One region of the Nocardia sp. NBC_01327 genome, then DNA from elsewhere that is predicted to be linked to it. Evidence: riboswitches for the same ligand, from Rfam matches in the RefSeq annotation. Region 1 holds a riboswitch; the other holds the start of a gene.
What was found. A riboswitch is a leader RNA that binds a small molecule or an ion and turns the genes downstream of it on or off. The one in region 1 is predicted to bind S-adenosylmethionine.
Positions count from the first base shown of each region.

Region 2: linked by a shared signal. The riboswitch ahead of OG326_RS07390 (bifunctional o-acetylhomoserine/o-acetylserine sulfhydrylase) and the one ahead of OG326_RS04265 (aminotransferase class V-fold PLP-dependent enzyme) in region 1 are both predicted to bind S-adenosylmethionine.

Region 1 is NZ_CP108383.1:967,976-975,891, forward strand. Features, by position in the region: gene OG326_RS04235 (NAD(P)H-dependent amine dehydrogenase family protein) at 1-392, opposite strand, end outside; gene OG326_RS04240 (SDR family oxidoreductase) at 406-1,194, opposite strand; gene OG326_RS04245 (TetR family transcriptional regulator) at 1,311-1,937, shown strand; gene OG326_RS04250 (hypothetical protein) at 2,023-2,892, opposite strand; gene OG326_RS04255 (DUF2752 domain-containing protein) at 3,094-3,534, shown strand; gene OG326_RS04260 (hypothetical protein) at 3,628-3,813, shown strand; gene OG326_RS04265 (aminotransferase class V-fold PLP-dependent enzyme) at 3,836-5,149, opposite strand; SAM riboswitch class IV at 5,202-5,315, opposite strand; gene OG326_RS04270 (biliverdin-producing heme oxygenase) at 5,496-6,152, shown strand; gene OG326_RS04275 (LysE family translocator) at 6,284-6,919, shown strand; gene OG326_RS04280 (flavin reductase family protein) at 6,968-7,432, opposite strand; gene OG326_RS04285 (YbaK/EbsC family protein) at 7,681-7,916, opposite strand, start outside.
Region 2 is NZ_CP108383.1:1,726,905-1,734,820, reverse strand. Features, by position in the region: gene OG326_RS07420 (TetR/AcrR family transcriptional regulator) at 1-62, opposite strand, end outside; gene OG326_RS07415 (hypothetical protein) at 154-381, opposite strand; gene OG326_RS07410 (MFS transporter) at 514-1,725, opposite strand; gene OG326_RS07405 (NADP-dependent isocitrate dehydrogenase) at 1,957-3,174, opposite strand; gene OG326_RS07400 (MFS transporter) at 3,519-5,012, opposite strand; gene OG326_RS07395 (TetR/AcrR family transcriptional regulator) at 5,150-5,881, shown strand; SAM riboswitch class IV at 5,894-6,004, shown strand; gene OG326_RS07390 (bifunctional o-acetylhomoserine/o-acetylserine sulfhydrylase) at 6,097-7,446, shown strand; gene metX (homoserine O-acetyltransferase MetX) at 7,443-7,916, shown strand, end outside.

The sequences.
Region 1 (7,916 bases):
TTGCCCTCGATCGCGGCTTCGATGATCGGGTTGATGGCCTCGTCCGGCAGTGTGCCGTAGGGGAATTGGAGAAAGACGGGACTGCTGGAGACCACATTGATGCCGGCGCGGAGGAAGGTTTTCAGGTCCTCCACCGCTTCCAGGAGCCGGTCGTCGGCCATGGCGGTGTGGATGATGCAGTCCGGCTTCAGGTCGATGAGGGCCTGGGCGTCATTGGTTGCGAGAACACCGGTTTCGCGGTCGAGGCCCGCGAGTTCGCCGGCATCCCTACCGGCCTTGGCGTCGCTCGACACCCAGACGCCGACGAGTTCGAGCTCCGGCCGGGCGATGATGGAACGCAGGGCGCGGTGGCCGACATTGCCTGTGCTCCACTGGACTACGCGATATTTCACAGCTGGCTCCGGTTCACAGGTCGGGGAGGCCGAGTTCGAGGTTGGGCGCTTCGATGCCGCCGTCGACCTCGAGGATCTTGCCGGTGATGTAACCGCCGGCCGGCGAGCAGAGGAAGACGATGGCGGCGGCGATCTCCCACGGTTCGCCGAGACGGCGCAGCGGGGTGGCGCCCTCCATCCGGGCCTTGATTTCCGGTTGCTGCGCAACAACTTCCAGTGCGGAGGTGAGGACCGAGCCGACCGCGATGGCATTGACCCGGATGCGCGGGGACAGATCGGTGGCGGCCATGCGGGTCCAGTGCGCGAGCGCCGCCTTGGCGGTGCCGTAGGCGAGGAAGCCGCGACCGGGGGCCCGGCCCATCATCGAGGAGATGCTGACGACGGAGCCGCCGCCGGTCTTCAGCATGTGCGGGACCGCGGCCTGGGTGAGCGCGTGCGCGGTGGACACATTGAAGCGGAAGGCGTCCTCGAGGAAGTCGGGGGAGGTGGTGGTGAAGGTATTGGGCATGGTGCCGCCGACATTGTTGACGACGATATCGATGCGCCCGAGTTCGGCCGCGGCGGTTTCGGCGAAGGCGGTGACGGTGGACAGGTCCGACAGGTCGCAGGGGACCGTGACGGCGCGGCGGCCCAGGGCGCGAATCTTGCCGGCGACCTCGTCGAGTTGTTCGGGGGTGCGGGCGGCGAGCGCGACATCGGCGCCCGCTTCGGCCAGGGCCAGGGCGGTGGCGGCGCCGATGCCGCGGCCGGCGCCGGTGACGACGGCGACGCGGCCGTCCAGTCGGAAGGTATCCAGGATCATCACTCAGAGCTTTAAGAAATGATGCTTAACTGTCAAGGACGAGTTCTTTACGGGCTGGTGGGCGGCTACTCTGCACCTGTGACGACGCGTGTTTTTGGACCGAGGGAGGGATTCGCGTGGCGGTGACCGAGGCGCGGGAGCGGATCATCCTGGCGGCCGAGCGCCTGATCGCCGAGCGCGGGCAGGCGGTGCCGCTGCGTGATATCGCGGCCGCCGCCGGGCAGCGGAACAATTCGGCCATCCAGTATCACTTCGGATCGCGCGACGGGCTGATCGAAGCCGTGGTCGAACTGCGGATGGCGACCCTCGAGGTGCGGCGGCTGGAATTGCTCGCCGAGCAGGTGGGTTCGGGCGCGGGAGTGCACGCGCTGCTGGAGGCGCTGGTGGTGCCCATGTTCGAACTCAGCGAACGGCACGGCAGCAATCACTACGCGCGATTCCTCGAACAGATTCACACCCATCCGGCCGTCACCGACGCCTCCAACCTGGACAGCGAACAGCGCACCTCGGTCCGGGTGATCATGCAGCGCCTCGACGACGAGATGACCGAACTGCCGCCCCGGCTGCGCGTGCACCGGTTACGCGCGCTGCCCACCATGCTTTTCGCGCTCCTGGCCGATCATGAGCGCGCCGTGGAAGCGGGTCGCGTCGCCGCTGGTGCGGTCAGTGCCTGGGCGGAAACCATCGACATGCTGGTGGGCGCGCTCACCGCTCCAGCCAGCGAGCGTGCGCCGATCCGGTGAAATCGGCTCCGGCATAACAGCATCGGCCCGGCTCTGTCCGAGCCGGGCCGATCGCTGAATTCTCTAGCCCGCTGCTGATAGCGGCCTACTGCTGATAACCGGACGGTGGGTAATTCTGCTGTGGCGGCTGCTGAAAACCCTGCTGCGGCTGGCCGTATTCGTACGGCTCCTGATACCCGCCGGGCTGACCGGGGTACCCCTGCTGCGCGGGCGGCATCGACGGCAACTGGGTGTGCGCCGCCGGTGCCGCGTAATTCGGCTGTGGCGCATAGCCGCCCGGCTGTCCCGAGAATCCCTGCTGGACAGGCTGGGCGGCGTAGCCCGGCTGCGCGGTCGGACCGGGCTGACTCGGAAAGTCCGTTCGAGCGGGCTGACTTCCGTACCCCTGCCGGCCATTCCAAGCGGAATAGCCCTGGAACTCCGTCTGCGCGGGCTGTGCGGACATGCTTGGCCGGCCGGTGAAGTTGGGTTGTGCCGACTGACCGGCGAAGTTCGGCTGGCCGGGACCGCCCGAGAAGTCCTGCGGGGCAGGCGCTACGGCGTAGGCCTGCTGGGCGGAATTGGCTTGCCGGCCGGAGAAGGCGGGTGGGGCGGGCGGAGCTGAGAAGTTGTGGGGGGTAAGTGGGGCGGAGTAGGGCTGCTGGGCGGATAGGCCGGACAGGCTGGATTGTGCGGGCTGGGGCGAGAAATCTTGTGGGGCAGGCTGGGCGGGGTAGCCCTGGGGTGGGAGGTTCGGGTCGAACTGGGTCGGCTCCGGGGTGGCGGGTGGGGTGTCCTTCTTCTTGAAGACGAAGTAGACGCCTACCGAGATGAGGAGTAGGACCAGAACGCCGAGGAGGCCGAACATGTGGCCGATGACGCGGCCGCCGACCTTGGCGAGAATGATGATGGCGAGTGCGCCGGCGGCGGCGGAGGCGCGGGCGATTGTGCTGCTGCCTGGTTGATTCTGGCTCATGAGATGGAATTCCCCCGATCGAAAACTGTTGCGGGGGCAGCATACCCACGGTTCTGGACGAGTGTCCGTGTCCGTTCGGCCAGCTCACCATTTAAATAGGTCATATCGGACAAAGCTGTCCGGCGGTGCGTCGGGGGTGCGAAGTCGGCTGCGATCTGGCAGGTTGCGGTGGCCGCGACTACCGTTGTTCGCGTGCACACCATGCCCCCGACCGAGGTCGAACCCGCCCCCCGCCCCAGATGGCTGGGTATGGGTTTGCCGCTGCTCGCCGGGGGTGCGGTCGCGGGAGGGCTGGCGCTGCTGCATTTCCGGGACCCTCATGTGCAGGGGGCGTACGGGTTCTGCCCGTTCAAGGAGTTGACGGGGTACTGGTGCCCCGGATGCGGCGGGTTGCGTGGGCTGCACAATCTCACCGAAGGGCATGTGGTCGATGCCCTGCACAGCAATCTGCTGATTCTGCCGCTGCTGCTGGGTTTCCTCGGCTGGATGGTTACCGCGCTGGTGTACGGCTGGCAGGGGAAACCGATGCCACGGGTGCCGAAGGTGCTACCGAAGCCTGCGCTCTGGGCGCTGCTGGCGTTGGCTCTCCTATATACGGTGTTCCGCAATACGCCCTGGGGAACGTGGCTGGCCCCGGTGTAATCCGTTCGTCCCGAACTACCGGTGACCAGCCTGCCGGGCGGGCCCGGCGTGCCTGTCCGCGTAATTCCCGCCGAATCAGGGCATGCTCTCGATATGAGTGATTCTCTGAAAGACCGTGTGCGAGCGAAGCTGATCCGCCAGCTCGCGGAGGACGGGCCGGACCAGGAACACGATGACGGGCGCCAGCTTTCGGTCCAGGACGACCTGGATCTGCTGAACGCCGTCACCGACGACGACCCGTTCGTAGAGGAACTCGCCGAGCGCTACCTGGTGCCGTAACCCGCTCCCGGGAGCGCGCCGATCAGATGGCGCAGGGTGCTCCGCCCTCGGCGCTGCTGCCGAAGGGGCGGGTTTCGGGGGTGGGGTTCCAGTGGCCTTCGGTTTTGGCGTAGTTCCAGGCGGAGCCGTTCTCGACGAGGGTCGAGAGGGCGTCGATCAGGCGGTCTACGGCGGCGGCGGTGCTGCCGAGGCCGATGCTGGCGCGCAGGGCCGCGTCGACGCCGAGTCGGGCGAGCAGGGGGTGGGCGCAGAAGCGGCCGTCGCGGACGCCGATGCCGTGTTCGGCGGAGAGGTACGCGGCCACCTGGCCGGGTTCGAAACCGTCGACGGTGAAGGCGACAATGCCGACGGCATCGGTGCTGTCCCGCCAGATGCGCAGGAAGTTCACGCCCGGAACGGTTTTCAGGCCGTAGCGCAGGCGGTGCGTGAGGTACTGCTCGTGCTCGCGGACGGTGGTCTCGTCGAGTTCGGCGAGCGCGTCACACGCGGCGGCCAGCGCGGCCACGCCGAGCACATTGGGAGAGCCGGCCTCGTGCCGCTGCGGGGCGGGGGCCCATTCGACGCCGTCGGCGGTTACCGAGCGGACCGCGCCGCCGCCCGCGAGGTACGGCTCGGCGGCATCGAGCCAGTCCCGCCGGCCGACCAGTACGCCCGCGCCGAACGGCGCGTACGCCTTGTGCCCGGAGAAGGCCAGGTAGTCGATGCCGCTGGTCTGCAGATCGATGCGGCGGTGCGGTGCGAGCTGGGCGGCGTCCACCAGGATCCGGGTGCCGCACTGGTGCGCGATCCAGGCCAGCCGCTCCAGCGGCAGCAGTTCGCCGGTGACATTCGAGGCGCCCGTAATCGCAAGCAGCGCAGCGGGTTTGGAGCACAGTTCGGCTACCACGCGCTGAATGGTCTCCTCGATGGTGTCCGCGACCGGCACCACCCGGCGACCGCCTCGGATCCACGGCAGGAAGTTGGCGTGGTGTTCCACATCGAGCACCACGGTGTCGCCGGGTACGCAGGCGGCGAGCAGATTCAGTGAATCGGTGGTGTTGCGGGTGAAGACCACGACCTGGTCATCGCCGGCATTCAGGAAGCGGGCGACCGAGCCGCGGGCGGCCTCGTAGCAGTCGGTGGAGACGCGGGAGGCGTAGCCGGCGCCGCGGTGCACGCTGGCGTAGAACGGCAGCAGTTGCTGCACCCGGTCGGTGACCTGCGTCAATGCCGGTGCGCTGGCGGCATAGTCGAAGTTGGCGTAGGTGGTGGTCCCACCCTGCACGAGAGGTACCCGCAGATCACAACCGGAGACGGTGGCGAGAGCGGCACAGGACTGGTCGGCAAATGCAGTCATCACGAAATCCCATTCGGGCAAGGGACGCGCGATCAGAAAAAGAATGATCGAGAGTCCGCGCTTGCCGCGCCCGGTCGGGCGGCGGCCCGGTCGTCACCTGGAGCACCCCACCGCGGAGGAGGGTTGCCGACCAGCTAGCCAGGGCTTGACGCTGGTACTCATGACCTGATTTGGAAGGCTGGCAGATGGTCCGGGGTCTTGTCAACCCCTTCGGAAAAATCATCCGAAAGTTGGAGTGGGTGGGCCGCAAAGTTCGAATCGCGCGATCGTTGCTGACGCGTATGGTCAAGGGGAAGTTAGGGTAGCCAAAGGTGGGCGCCCCCGGTTCGAAACGAGGAGCTCGACCATGTTGGATACCGCGCCGTTCTCGACGCTCATTCGTTCCGCGACCGAACAGCAGCACACCGAGGCCGAACACTCCACCTTCATGAGCGATCTGCTGCAGGGCAGGCTCGGCGTCGAGGCCTTCTACCGCTACACCTCGCAGCTGTGGTTCGTCTACGACGCCCTCGAAAAGCATTCCGCCGCACTGGCTTCCGACCCGGTCGCTGGACCGTTCGTCAAGCCGGAGCTGAATCGCCTGGCGGCCCTCGAAATCGATCTCGCCCACCTCGGCGGCGCGAACTGGCGCGAGGAACTGGCAGCCCTGCCGTCCACCGCCGCCTACGCCGCCCGCATCGACGAGTGCGCGCGCACCTGGCCGGCCGGTTACGTGGTGCACCACTACACCCGCTACCTGGGCGATCTTTCGGGCGGACAGGTCATTCGCGGTACCGCCGAGAAGCTGTGGGACCTGCCCAAGAAGGGTGACGGCGTCCGCTTCTACGTCTTCGACGACATCTCCAACCCGGCCGCGTTCAAGCGCGAATACCGGGAGAACCTGGACGGGCTGCCGATCGCCGGTCCGGATGTCGAGCGGGTGCTCGACGAAGCTCGTCTCGCGTTCTCGATGAACACCGCTGTGTTCCGCGAACTGGGCGCGGAATTCAGCGCGCGGAACTGAATCTCTGCTGCTCGGGGGAGCCGCCGGCCATTCCCTCCGGATAAGGTCGGCGGCTTTCTATTTGTCCCCCCGCTGTACCGCGGCGCCGGCCCGGCCTTGCGCCGCAGCACCGGGTGCGCTGCCATAGAGGTGTGAGTTTCCCTCTGCTGCTGAGTTTTATCGGGCTGTGCGTACTGCTGGCCCTCACTCCCGGCCCGGATACCTTTCTGGTGCTGCGCTTCACGATGGCCGGGCGCCGCCCCGGTATCGCCGCGGCGGTCGGATCGTCGTTCGGCGGGCTGGTCTGGGCGGTGGTGGTCGCGGCGGGTGTCGCGGCGCTGCTGGAACAGTCGGCGACGGCGTATCGCAGCTTGAAAGTGATCGGCGGAATCTACCTGCTGTACCTGGGTGTTCGCGCCCTGCTCGAACACCGGCGCGGTCAGGCGGCGAGCGCCCCGGAACTCACCGCGGACGGTGCTCCGGCGCAGCGGGTGTCCGTTCGCTCGGCATTCGCTGCCGGATTGCTGTCCTGCATTTTCAACCCGAAGGTCGGGCTTTTCTATCTCGCGGTACTGCCGCAGTTCCTGTCGCAGGTGACCTTCGCGAATACGCTCGGCCTCGGCGCCATCGAATGCACCATCGCCGCAATCGAAATGGTGCTGCTGGCGGTCGCCGCCTCGCGCGCGGTGGCGCTGCTGCGCAAGCCCAAGGTGCGGGATCGGCTGGAACAGGCGAGCGCGGCCATCCTGGCGGCGCTGGGCCTCGGCACGGTGGCCTCGGCGGCCTGAGCGCGCGGTCGCCTGAGCGCGCGGTGGCTCGGGCGCAAGAGCGCCGGCTCAGTCGGCGATCTCGGCGCGGTGGTAGACGCCGTTGTAATAGACCAGCGGCCCGACGGCGGGTGCGTCCTCGGTGTTGTCGTGCACGCGCGTGACCAATCCGACCACCAGGGTGTGATCGCCGATCGGGATGAGCTGATGCACGGTGGCCCGCACCCAGATCGGAGTGCCGTGCAGTACCGGTTCGCCGCTCGGCAGGGTGGTCCACAGCGACCGGTCGGTGAAGCGCTCTTCGGCGCTGCGGCTGAATCGCTGGGCCAGATGCTTCTGATGTTCGCCGAGGAAGTGCACGACCACCGAATCGGCGTTCGACAGGGCGGTGAGGCTGGAGGAGGTCGCGGCGATATTGAAGGAGATGAGCGGCGGCTCCGCCGAGAGGGAGGCGAAGGAGGTGGCGGTGAAACCGACCGGACCGGCCTCGGAGTGCAGGGTGACGATGGTGACGCCGGCGGGATAGTGCCGCATTGCGGCCCGGTACTGCTGGGCGGTGATGCCGCTCAGGTCGTCGGGCGCTTGGAAGTCGGCGCCGTGCGTGAATAGCTCGGTGCCGGGCGGCGGAGAATCGGTCACATTCCGAACCTACGTCGTCCGGGGGCTGGATATTCCGGGGAGTGTGAAATATCGCGCGGGGGTGGAGTCTTGTGCGGAGTGGGGTGCGAGAAGTTGCGCGGATTTGGGGTCCCCCGAAACGACGGTAGGGGGTGGGGTGGGGATCAGTCCACGTCTATGGCGAGACCTGCGGTGATTCGTACTAATTCTCCAAAAGTCGTGCGGAACATCGTATTCGGATGTCCGCCCGCCGCCCACAGCTCCGAATGCCGGGCCAGTGCGGTGTCGATGAAGGTGGGCAGATTGATCGGATGCCCGACCGGGGCGACGCCGCCGACCGGCTGCCCGGTCACCTGCCGCACCATGGCGGCGGGTGCGCGGGTGAGGGTGCCTTCCAGGC
Region 2 (7,916 bases), 760 kb from region 1:
ATCTCGCTGCTACGCTGCTCCTGGGTGCGCCGGGGCGGCTTAGGCGTCGCGGTACGGGTCATTCACGCATCGTACACTTACATACACGTGTGTATGTAATGCGGCCCGATTGTGGGCCGGACCAGCGATCCGGCCCAGCGAACCCGCCGGGGGTTACTGCTCGGAGTTGTACAGGCAGGCGTCGCAGGTCCAGCCGGCGTCGGTCATGACGCAATCGTTCAGCCGAATGTTCTGGTTTCCGATGGTCTCACGACACGTGGTCGCACAACTGTTGAGATCGGGGCCGCAACTCACCGGATCGGCGGAAGCGACACCGGGAACGACAAGAAACAGACCGGCCAGCAAACCACCGGTGAGGACTGCGACTCGAACAGCACGCATGACGGATTTCCTTTCGTAGCAGGAGTTGTCCAGTCGAGAGCGCTCTTCGGCCGACAACTCGAGAGAATATCGGCGTTCGCTGTGAATTCAGCTCGAGGATACCTGTGAGTCTCGCGCCGGACGCCGTTTCCGCTACGCCTTACGCGAGGCGCGGGCGATCAGCACGGTGCCAGCGAACAACAGCGTGCCGAGCACCGCGAGACCCGTGCCCACCACGGCCGGAGCCGTGTAACCGAGCCCGGCGGCGATCACCAGACCACCCAGCCAGGCGCCCGCGGCATTCGCGATATTGAGCGCCGCGTGATTCAGCGCGGCAGCCAGAGTTTGCGCATCGTGTGCCACATCCATCAGCCGAGTTTGCAGGCCGGGTGCCAATGCCGCACCGGACGCTCCGACGAAGAATGCGCCCGCCGCCGCGGTATACGGATTGTGCGCCGCCGCGATAAAGACGGCCAGGATCACCACCATCGATATCAATGCCGCGAATATCGCGCGATCCACACCGCGATCGGCCAGTACGCCGCCGATGATATTGCCCGCCACCATTCCGAATCCGAACAGCATCAGCACAATCGGCACCAGGCCGACCGGCATGCCCGCCACATCGGTGAGCGTCGTGGTGATGTAGGTGTAGACCGCGAACATGCCGCCGAAGCCGACCGCGCCGACCAGCAGCGTCAGCAGCACCTGGGAACGGCGCAGCGCGCCCAGTTCGGTACGGGGATCGGTGAGCCGGATACCGGTGAGCTCCGGCACGAATCGGAAGAGCGCGGCGACCGTGGCCGCGCCGATAACGGCGACCACCACATAGGCGTCCCGCCAGCCGAGGTGCTGACCCAGCCAGGTGGCGGCGGGAACGCCGACAACATTGGCGGCGCTCAACCCCAGCATAACCGCGGCAACCGCCTTGGCACGCTGCCCCACCGGAGCCAGCGAGGCGGCGGCCAGCGAGGCCACGCCGAAATAGGCGCCGTGCGGCAGACCCGTCACGAATCGCGCGATCACCAGCGTCGTGTACGAGGGCGCGAACACCGACGCCGCATTGCCGAGCGTGAAGGCCATCATCAACGCGATCAGCAGCTTCTTGCGCGACATGCGCGCGCAGAGCGCCGCGATCACCGGAGCGCCGACCACTACGCCGAGTGCGTACGCCGAAACCGCGTGCCCCGCAACAGGTTCGGAAACATTCATCCCCCGCGCGATCTCCGGAAGCAATCCCATCGTCACGAATTCGGTTGTGCCGATGCCGAATCCGCCCATCGCCAGCGCCAGCATGGCGGGCACATGCCACCCGCGCCCGGCCGCCGGCTCGACGTACCCGGACGTGGCCGTGCTCTCGGACACGGAATCAACAGATTCGGAGACAGAATTGGCCACGACCAATCGCAACATCCGAGCGAACCCGCCCGATACCCTCCGCACCGGTGATCTCACTCACGAACAGGGCGGATGGGAACCCGGGGCACTCTTTCCCGAGTGCCGAAAGCGGCCCGAGCGCGGAAAACAGTTCGGGCACCCGCTCCGCCGAGTGGCGGGACAGGTGCCCGGAATGTGGTGGCGAGCTGCCGTTGCGCCTCAGCGCAGGGTGCGCGCCAGGTTGGCGTCGAGCACACCGAGGAATTCCTCGGTGGTGAGGTAGCCCTGATCGCCGCCGACGAGCAGCGCCAGGTCCTTGGTCATCTGGCCGTCCTCGACGGTCTTGATGACGACATCCTCGAGGGTCTGCGCGAAGGCGATGACCTCGGGGGTGTTGTCCAGCTTGCCGCGATGAGCCAGGCCACGGGTCCACGCGAAGATCGAGGCGATCGGGTTCGTGGAGGTGGGCTTGCCCTGCTGGTGCTGGCGGAAGTGCCGGGTGACGGTGCCGTGCGCGGCCTCCGCCTCACAGGTGCGGCCGTCCGGGGTGAGCAGCACCGAGGTCATCAGGCCCAGCGAGCCGAAGCCCTGCGCGACGGTGTCGGACTGCACATCGCCGTCGTAGTTCTTGCAGGCCCAGACGTAGCCGCCCTCCCACTTGAGCGCGGAGGCGACCATATCGTCGATGAGCCGGTGCTCGTAGGTCAGGCCGGCGGCGTCGAATTCCTTCTTGAACTCGGTCTGGTAGACCTCTTCGAAGGTGTCCTTGAACATGCCGTCGTAGGCCTTCAGGATGGTGTTCTTCGTGGAGAGGTACACCGGGTAGTTCTGCTGCAGACCGTAATTCAGCGAGGCACGCGCGAAATCCCGGATCGAGTCCTGGAAGTTGTACATACCCATGATCACGCCGCCGTCTTCCGGCATGCGGACGACCTCGTGCTGGATCGGCTCGGAGCCGTCCTCCGGCGTGAAGGTCAGGGTGACGGTGCCGGCCTGATGCACCTTGAAATCGGTGGCGCGGTACTGGTCACCGAAGGCGTGACGGCCGATGATGATCGGCTTGGTCCAACCCGGAACCAGACGCGGAACATTCGAGATGATGATCGGCGCACGGAAGATGGTGCCGCCCAGAATATTGCGGATGGTGCCGTTCGGCGACCGCCACATCTTCTTGAGGTCGAATTCCTCGACGCGGGCTTCATCCGGGGTGATCGTCGCGCATTTCACGCCGACGCCGTGCTTCTTGATGGCGTTGGCGGCGTCGACGGTGACCTGATCATCGGTCTTGTCGCGGTACTCGATGCCGAGGTCGTAGTACTCGAGGTTCACATCGAGGTACGGAATTATCAGCTTGTCCTTGATGAACTGCCAGATGATCCGGGTCATCTCGTCGCCATCGAGTTCGACGACAGTCCCTTCAACCTTGATCTTGGACATGGACTTCGTGTCCTCCTAGGAAGGTGGTGCTCCCATTGCACGGCCGGGTGAGCACGCTTGTGAGCGGGGACCCCGGCTGTTCAACAAACAACGTATATGCCCGACGTTTCCTGCGGGACCTCTGGTACCAGGTCCGTACAGTTTGTGGCGCCAAACAAGACGAGCGTACTGCTGCTATGAACCGCACCGCACGGGCAGCCCCCGCTGTGCGGGACCCCGCCCTCAGTTACCGGTGAGTAGTGTGCACCGTCACCACGGGGCTTTCCCGGCACGACACGGGTTGCCCCCGGCACGACGCGGGCCGCGCCCCCGGAGAGGACGCGGCCCGCGAAAGCGGTGGTAGCTCAGACTCCGACGTGCACGTGCTCGGAGCCCTCCAGCAGCGTCTCCGGCTTGTCCCGGATCATGAACGCGATGATCGGAATGGTCAGCAGGAAGAAGCCGGCGCCCGCGTAGAACGCCACGTCATAACTGTGGATCGCCGCCCGGGCCACCACATTGTCGATGGTCGGGTGATTCTTGGCATACCGCTCGGCCGCCTGCACCGAGAGCGTCATCAGCAGCGCGGTGCCGATGGAACCGCCGACCTGCTGCGCCGCGTTCAGCAGCGCACTGGCCACACCGGAATCCTTCTCGTCCACCTGATGCAGCGCGGTGGTCTGCATGGCCACGAACAATCCGCCCATGCCGAGCGCGATGAGCAGGATGGCGGGCAGCACGCTGGTGGAGTAGCTGTCACCGAAGGACAGCTGGGCCAGGTACAGCAGACCGCCCGTGCCGAGCACCGCACCGGTCAGCATGACCGGACGCGGCCCGATCTTCGGCAGCAGCGCACTGGCGATACCGGCCGAGATGACGATGCCCACCGGGAACGGCAGGAACGACACACCCGCCTTGAGCGCCGAGTACCCGAGGGTGAGCTGCAGGTAGAAGCTCAGGTTCAGGAACATGGCGAACATGGCGATCGGGGTGATGAGCGCGACCAGGAACGATCCGCCGCGGTTGATCTCACCCGGAATACGCAGTGGCAGCAGCGGATTCGCGGTACGACGTTCGATGACCACGAAGGCGACGAGCAGTGCCACACCCGCGACGAGGAAGCCGAGGGTGGTGCTCGCGGTCCAGCCGTCCGACGCCGCGCGGCTGAAGCCGTAGACGACCGAGATCAGACCGAGCGTCGCGGTGACCGCGCCGGGCAGGTCGTACCCGCCGGTGCGCGGCGCGGGAATGTCCTTGATGACGAACGCCATGGCGCCGGCGAAGGCCAGCAGTGCGATGGGCGTGTTCACCAGCAGGCACCAGCGCCAGCTGGCGTACTCGGTGAGCAGACCGCCGACGATCAGGCCGATGGCCGCGCCGCCCGCCGAGACGCCGGCGAAGACGCCGAACGCGCGCGCCCGCTCCTTGGGCTCGGTGAAGGTGATCGACACCAGCGACAGCGCCGCCGGCGCCAGCAGTGCGCCGAACGCACCCTGCAGGCCGCGACCGGCGAACAGTTCCGCGGTGTTCTGCGCGAGTCCGGCCAGCGCCGAGGCTCCGGCGAAGCCGATCAGGCCGATCAGGAAGATGCGGCGGCGGCCGAGGTAGTCGGCGAGCCGTCCGCCGAGTAGCAGCAGGCCACCGAAGATCAGCGTGTAGGCGGTGAGGATCCACTGCCGGTTGCCGTCGCTGATGCCGAGGTCCTGCTGGGCGAAGGGCAGGGAAATAGTGACGATGGTGGCGTCGAGCACCACCATCAGCTGGGCCATGGCAATCACGCCCAGCGCCAGCCAGCGCTTGGAAGCGCTTGTCTGACTTGATTTTTCATCGGGCGCGAGAGTCGCCATCCCAGTGGTCATGCCGTCTCCTCAGGAGTGGTTCGAACAGCCTGGTCCATCGTGGCACCTCCAGACAATTGGCGTCAAGAGAAAAGTGTCGCAATCAGACAGTTGGCGGTTCTCGTCACAATCTCGCCGGACGGCTATACAATGACGGCATGTCCGAGTCGTCGACGCATGCCGGTTCACTGACACTCCACAGCCCCGAGCGGGCGAGTCTGGAGCGCCATCGGCCGGGTCTGCGCGAGCGCAAGAAGCAGCAGACCCGGACGCGCATCATCGATGTGGCACTGCAGCTGTGCGATGCCCAGGGCTTCGACGCCACCACCGTCGAGCAGATCGCCGATGCGGCCGATGTCTCACCGCGCACCATCAACCGGTACTTCGACAGCAAAGAGGCGATCGTCATCGCCCCGATCGAGGACATGGGCCGGGCGCTCGCCGACCAGCTGCGCGCGCAGCCCATCACCGGCAATGAGCTGCAGGCCCTGCTCGACGCGTTCATGGCCGTGGTCGAGCAGGTCATCGAGGGCGACAATCCGCTGCCGTTCCACTGGTTTCAGCAGATGCAGCGCATCACCCAGAGCAATGCGACAGTCCGCGCCGAAAGCCTGTCCGCGGCCGATACCAAGACCCTGTCCATGACGACGGTGCTCGCCGAACGCCTGCAGACCGATCCGAACGCCATGCCGGTGCGGATGATCTCGGCCACCTGGCACGCCATCGTGCGCATCGGCATGGAGTGCGAATTCGACGCCTCCTCCGAGTTCCCCGATTGCTCCAGCGCGAGCACGGCACGCGAGCTCATCGACAATGTGCTCGCCGCCTACGAGGAGTACACGCGCAGTTGCGCCCTCCCCGTCGCGACGGCCGCCACCGGTCCCCGTTAGAATTTCGCAACAGGTCAAGAGCATCAGCGTTAAGCCCCGGCTCGCTGATCGGCAACCCTCCAGCAGCGGCGGGGTGCTCCGGGTGAGGACCAGGCGCTCGAAGGCCGAGCGCAAGCGCACTGTAGGAGGACCCGAGATGTGTTGTTGTCGAAGCTTATTCGCCTTCCGATAACGTCCACCTCCGCCATTCGGCGACCTTTTCTCTGGAGCACGACATGAGTGACTCGACCGCGCCCGCTGCCTCTTCGGCAACCAGCGACATCGACCCGGCCAACTGGTCCTTCGAGACCAAGCAGATCCACGCCGGACAGGCCCCCGACGCCACCACCGGCGCGCGCGCCCTGCCGATCTACCAGACCACCTCGTACGCCTTCCGCGATACCGATCACGCCGCCGCGCTGTTCGGTCTCGCCGAGCCGGGCAATATCTACACCCGCATCATGAATCCCACCCAGGACGTGGTGGAGCAGCGCATCGCCGCGCTCGAGGGCGGTGTGGCCGCACTGCTGCTGGCCTCCGGGCAGGCCGCGGAGACCTACGCGATCCTGAACCTCGCCTCGGCGGGCGATCACATCGTGTCCAGCCCGCACCTGTACGGCGGCACCTACAACCTCTTCCACTACTCGCTGCCCAAGCTGGGCATCGAGGTCAGCTTCGTCGAGGATCCCGATGATCTGGCGCAGTGGGAAGCGGCCGTGCGGCCGAACACCAAGGCGTTCTACGGCGAGACGATCGCCAATCCGAGCAGCTCCATCTTCGACATCCCGGGCATCGCCGGTGTCGCGCACGCGGCGGGCATCCCGCTGATCGTGGACAACACCGTCGCCACGCCGTACCTGCTCCAGCCGCTGAAGCACGGCGCGGACATCGTGGTGCACTCGGCCACCAAGTACCTGGGCGGGCACGGCGCCGCGGTCGCGGGCGTGATCGTCGACGGCGGCACCTTCGACTGGACCGTGCGCGATGCCGACGGTGAGCCGCGGTTCCCGGGCTTCACCACCCCCGATCCCAGCTACCACGGCGCCGTCTTCGCCGATCTCGGCGCGCCGGCGTACGCACTCAAGGCACGGGTGCAGCTGCTGCGCGATCTGGGCGCCGCGGCTTCGCCGTTCAACGCCTTCCTGATCAGCCAGGGCATCGAGACGCTGAGCCTGCGGCTGGAGCGGCACGTGTCCAATGCGGAGGCCGTGGCGGAGTTCCTGACGCAGCAGCCGGGCGTCGAGAAGGTCTACTACGCGGGGCTGCCGAGTTCGCCGTGGTTCGAGCGTGGCAAACAACTGGCTCCCAAGGGTGTCGGCGCCATCGTCTCGTTCGAACTGGCCGGCGGCGTGGATGCGGGCAAGAAGTTCGTGGACACCCTGGTGCTGCACAGCCATGTCGCTAACATCGGGGATGTGCGCTCGCTCGTCATCCACCCGGCTTCCACCACCCACTCCCAGCTGACACCCGAGGAGCAGCTCGCTTCCGGCGTCACCCCTGGTCTGGTCCGTTTGGCCGTGGGTATCGAGGGCATCGACGACATCCTGGCGGACCTGCGCGCCGGATTGACGGCGGCCGCAAGTTGACCGCGAATATCGAATCGAGCACTGCCCGTTCGACGGCGGAAGTCCTGCTTCCGCCGCCGGACGGCACGCTCGGCAGCATTACGATCGGGGAGGTGGCGCTGGAGAGCGGCGCCGTCCTTCCCGACGTGACGCTGGCCGTGCAACGCTGGGGCGAACTATCGGCGAATGCCGACAATCTGGTGTTGATCGAGCATGCGCTGACCGGTGATTCGCATGTGGTCGGCCCGGCCGATGTGCATCACGATCAGCCCGGCTGGTGGGACGGGACCATCGGTCCCGGCAAGGCCATCGACACCCGCGAGTGGTGTGTCATCGCCACCAATGTGCTCGGCGGCTGTAAGGGCAGTACCGGTCCGGCGTCGCTGGCGCCGGACGGAAAGCCTTGGGGCGGACGGTTTCCCGAGATCACCGTGCGCGATCAGGTGACCGCGGAGGCGCAGTTCTTCGATGTGCTCGGGGTCGAGCGCCTG